Regions from separate parts of the Comamonas sp. C11 genome, predicted to be linked through region 2. Evidence: predicted binding sites of a transcription regulator. Region 2 holds the regulator's gene; the other holds the start of a gene.
What was found. Region 2 encodes sigma-54, which starts transcription at its own class of promoters, with help from an activator protein. Its sites were predicted from a motif close to TGGCANGNAANCTGCTTT; they were not measured.
Positions count from the first base shown of each region.

Region 1: NOX35_RS10150 ([protein-PII] uridylyltransferase) is a predicted target of sigma-54. The motif match lies at 895-912, and genes of this name have one in related genera.

Region 1 covers NZ_CP101743.1:2,201,494-2,203,692, reverse strand. Annotated here, with positions in the region: gene map (type I methionyl aminopeptidase) at 33-845, shown strand; gene NOX35_RS10150 ([protein-PII] uridylyltransferase) at 1,036-2,199, shown strand, end outside.
Region 2 covers NZ_CP101743.1:5,469,858-5,472,056, reverse strand. Annotated here, with positions in the region: gene lptB (LPS export ABC transporter ATP-binding protein) at 1-217, shown strand, start outside; gene NOX35_RS25265 (RNA polymerase factor sigma-54) at 363-1,964, shown strand; gene NOX35_RS25260 (aspartyl/asparaginyl beta-hydroxylase domain-containing protein) at 2,155-2,199, opposite strand, start outside.

The sequences.
Region 1 (2,199 bases), 2.5 Mb from region 2:
ATGTTCAAGCGCGCAATGGGATAATTGCGGCCATGAGCATCACACTGAAGACCCCCGAAGACATCGAGCGCATGCGCGTTGCAGGCCGCTTTGCTTCGGATGTGCTGGACTACATCACCCCCCACATCAAACCCGGCATCACCACCCAGCAGATCGATGATCTCTGTGCCAAACGCATGGCCGAGCAAGGCACCAAGACGGCCTGCCTGGGCTATCAGCCTCCGGGCATGACGCCCTATCCGGCCTATGTCTGCACCTCGGTCAACCATGTGGTGTGCCACGGCATCCCCAACGACAAGCCTTTGAAGAAGGGCGATATCGTCAATGTCGACGTGACCATCATCACCGAAGACGGCTGGTTCGGCGACAACAGCCGCATGTTCATCATCGGCGAAGGCACGATTGCTGCCAAGCGGCTATCCAAGCTGACCTTCGAGGCCATGTGGAAGGGCATCGCCCAGGTCAAGCCCGGTGCCACGCTGGGCGATATCGGCCACGCCATCCAGACCTATGCGGAGAGCAACAACCTGTCCGTGGTGCGCGAATACTGCGGCCACGGCATCGGCAAGGTGTTCCACGACGAGCCCCAGGTGCTGCACTACGGCCGCCCCGGCGAAGGCATGGTGCTGGAAGAAGGCATGGTCTTCACCATCGAGCCCATGCTGAATCTGGGCAAGCGCGACATCAAGGCCATGCCCGACGGCTGGACCGTGGTCACCAAGGATCGCAGCCTGACCGCCCAGTGGGAGCTGATGCTGGCCGTCACCAAGACTGGCTATGACGTGCTGACCTGGTCCGATGGCTCGCCCACTCCGCCCGACTTCATCACGGCCATCCGTACCTGAGCGCGCTGCTGCCGCTGATCTGCATGCCGCATCCGGCCAAAGCTGGATGCGGCATATTTTTTGCTTGTAAACCTTGTGCTGCAAGCGCCATGCGCTCATCTTTTTGCCATCACAGGCCTCAAGCCCAAGTCAGTTGGGTTAAGGTGACGCTCAAGCACTTGCCCTGTTGAAACGCTTTTTTCTACTGCGCATGACCTCCTCTGCCCACTCCTACGCCCACTCTGCCGACGTCTCCGACCTCACCTCGCTACAGAGCCTGCGCGAGCAATACCGCGAGGCCAAGGCCCGGCAGATGGAGTTGCTGCGCAACCCCACGCTGGGCAGACGCAGCGTGCGCGGAGTGCTGCACCATTTCAGTGAACTGGCCGATGGTCTGCTGCGCACCCTCTGGCAACGCGCGCAGATGCCGCAAGGCGCTGCCCTGCTGGCCGTGGGTGGCTATGGGCGCGCCCAGCTCTTTCCCTACTCGGACATCGATGTGCTGGTGCTGCTGCCCCAAAGCAGTGCACAGCCAGCTGTGGAATTTGCGAGCAACATCGAACAGTTCATCAGCAGTTGCTGGGATGCAGGCCTTGAAATCGGCTCCAGCGTGCGCAGCATCGCCGAATGCCTGCAGGAGGCTGCACAGGACCTGACGGTGCAGACCGCCATGCTGGAGTCACGCCGCATAACCGGCAGCAAGGCCTTGTTTGCCGACTTCGAGCAGCAGTTCCGCGCGCAGCTCGATCCCAAGGCCTTTGTCGAAGGCAAGCTGCTGGAGATGCGCCAGCGCCACGCAAAATACGACTTCACGCCCTACTCGCTCGAGCCCAACTGCAAGGAATCGCCCGGCGGGCTGCGCGATCTGCACACCATGCTCTGGCTGGCCAAGGCCGCAGGCTTCGGCAACAGCTGGCATGAGCTGGCCGAGCAAGGCCTGATCACCCATTTCGAGGTCCAGCAGCTCGAATCCAACGAGTCCCTGCTCAGCCTGATCCGTGCACGCCTGCATGCCGCTGCCGGCCGCCATGAGGACCGGCTTGTCTTTGACCTGCAGACCGCCGTGGCCGAAGCCTTTGGCTACCGCTCCACCACGCCGGAGGGCCGCAAGCTGGCCATGCGCGCTGGCGAGACCCTGATGCGCCACTATTACTGGGCCGCCAAGGCGGTGACCCAGCTGTGCCAGATCGTGCGCATGAGCATCGAGGAACGCCTGAACCCCGGCTCGCACGAGCTGATTCAGCTCAATGATCGATTCTGCGAGAAGGCCGGCACCATCGAGGTAGTCAGCGACGATCTGTACGAGCGCGATCCGCATGCCATTCTCGAAACCTTTCTCATGTATGAGCAGCATGAAGGATTGACGGGTCTGTCG
Region 2 (2,199 bases):
GATTGCGGTGATCGAGATCCAGCGCATCATCGGCTTCCTCAAGGAGCGCGGCATCGGCGTGCTGATTACCGACCACAATGTGCGCGAGACGCTGGGCATCTGCGACCACGCCTTCATCATCAGCGACGGCCATGTGCTGGCCGAAGGCACGCCCGAGGAGATCGTGGAGAACGCCGATGTGCGCCGCGTCTATCTGGGCGAACATTTCAGAATGTGATGACCCCCACGCTCCTTCACTTTGTGTGGTCGCTGCCCCCGGAAGGGACCCTGACCGGCTGCGCCGGGGTTTGCCCTGGGGAGACCCGGCTGCCAACCCATGGCACTGTGCGCGTTTGCAATGATTGTCTGGGAGCCGCGCCTCGATGAAGCCAGGTCTCTCGCTACGCGTTTCGCAGCATTTGTCGCTGACGCCGCAGCTGCAGCAATCCATTCAGCTGCTGCAGCTCTCCACTCTGGAGCTGGCGCAGGAAGTCGAGCAGATGCTGGTCGACAACCCTTTTCTGGAACGTGCTGGCGATGAGGCCGAATCTACGGGAGATGCTCCTGTAGATGTAGCTGCTAGCGCAAGTGAATACAACACTTCAGACAGTATTCATGCTGAAAATGATGCGAAGCAAACGCAAGCAGCTGCTGAAACAATAGCGGAGACGCCAAGTGCCGAGACCCCGGAAACGCTGAACTGGGAGGCCGACGGCATGGACGGCCAGGACGGGGAATGGGGCGGCGAATCCAGCAGCGAGTGGGATACGCCCTCGGCCAGCAGCTCCACACGCAACCGCGATGGCGATGACGAAACCGATGCCATCGATCTGGCGCGCGAGCACCAGAGCCTGACCGACTTTCTCCATCGTCAGGCGCTGAGCCTGCATCTGGGCGCGGCGGACATGGCGGCACTGCGCTTTCTCATCGAGTCGCTCAACGACGACGGCTATCTCGAGGATTCCCTGCAGGAGCTGGCGCAGAGCCTAGCCGGCGACGACCTGGAAGAGCGCGAGGAGCTGGAGCAGCACTTTGTCATTGCTCTGAAGCTGCTGCAAAGCCTGGAGCCCGTGGGCGTGGGCGCGCGTGATCTGGCCGAGTGCCTGCAGCTGCAGCTGCGCGACCTGATCCGCACCGCCGAGGACGAGGGCACGACCGAGGCGCATATGAACCGGCTGCTGCTGGCGCAGGCCATCTGTGCGCAGCCCATGGACCTGCTGGCGCGGCGCGATCTGCGCAAGCTCACCAGCCTGTGCGGCGCGCGCGAGGAGCAACTGCGCGAGGCCATGGCATTGATTGCCAGACTGGAGCCGCGTCCGGGGCGTCGCTTTGTCGATGTGGAACGCCATATCGTGGTGCCCGATGTCATCGTGCGTCCGGTGCGGGCCGGCGCCGGCCGGATGGACTTTTCCGTGCAGCTCAACCCCGAGGTCATGCCGCGTCTGCGCGTGCACGACATCTATGCCGGTGTGCTGCGCCGCCACAAGAACAGCGACGGCCATGCGGCGCTGCAGCAGCAGCTGCAGGAGGCGCGCTGGTTCATCAAGAACATCCAGCAGCGCTTCGACACCATCTTGCGTGTTTCCGAAGCCATCGTGGAGCGGCAGAAGAACTTCTTTGTGCATGGTGAGCTGGCCATGCGCCCGCTGGTGCTGCGCGATATCGCCGACACCCTGGGCCTGCACGAGTCCACCATCAGCCGCGTGACCACGGCCAAGTACATGGCCACGCCCCAGGGCACCTTCGAGCTCAAGTATTTCTTCGGCTCGGGCCTGGGCACGGAAACCGGCGGCAGTGCCTCCAGCACGGCCGTGCGTGCGCTGATCAAGCAGTTCGTCGATGCCGAAGATGCCAAGAAGCCGCTATCGGACGCCAAGCTGGCCGATATGCTCAAGGAGCAGGGCATCGAGTGCGCGCGCCGCACCGTCGCCAAATACCGCGAGCAGCTCAAGATACCGACGACCACGCTGCGCAAGGCGCTGTAGGGCACCGCAGAAACAAGAAAGCCGCTGATGCATCGCACAGCGGCTTTCTTGTTCTGCATTTAGGGCGGGAGCCTTGATAAGGCATTTCTCAAGTCAGGGGCAGCGAGCAAGAGCCGCCCTTGCGGCGATGCCGCCGTCCCCCTTGGGGGCGCCCGGCCAGGGGGAAGGCGCGTAGCGCCTCAGGGGGTTATCAAGAAACCAGCCACCAGATAAACCAGACCAGCACGCCGATCAT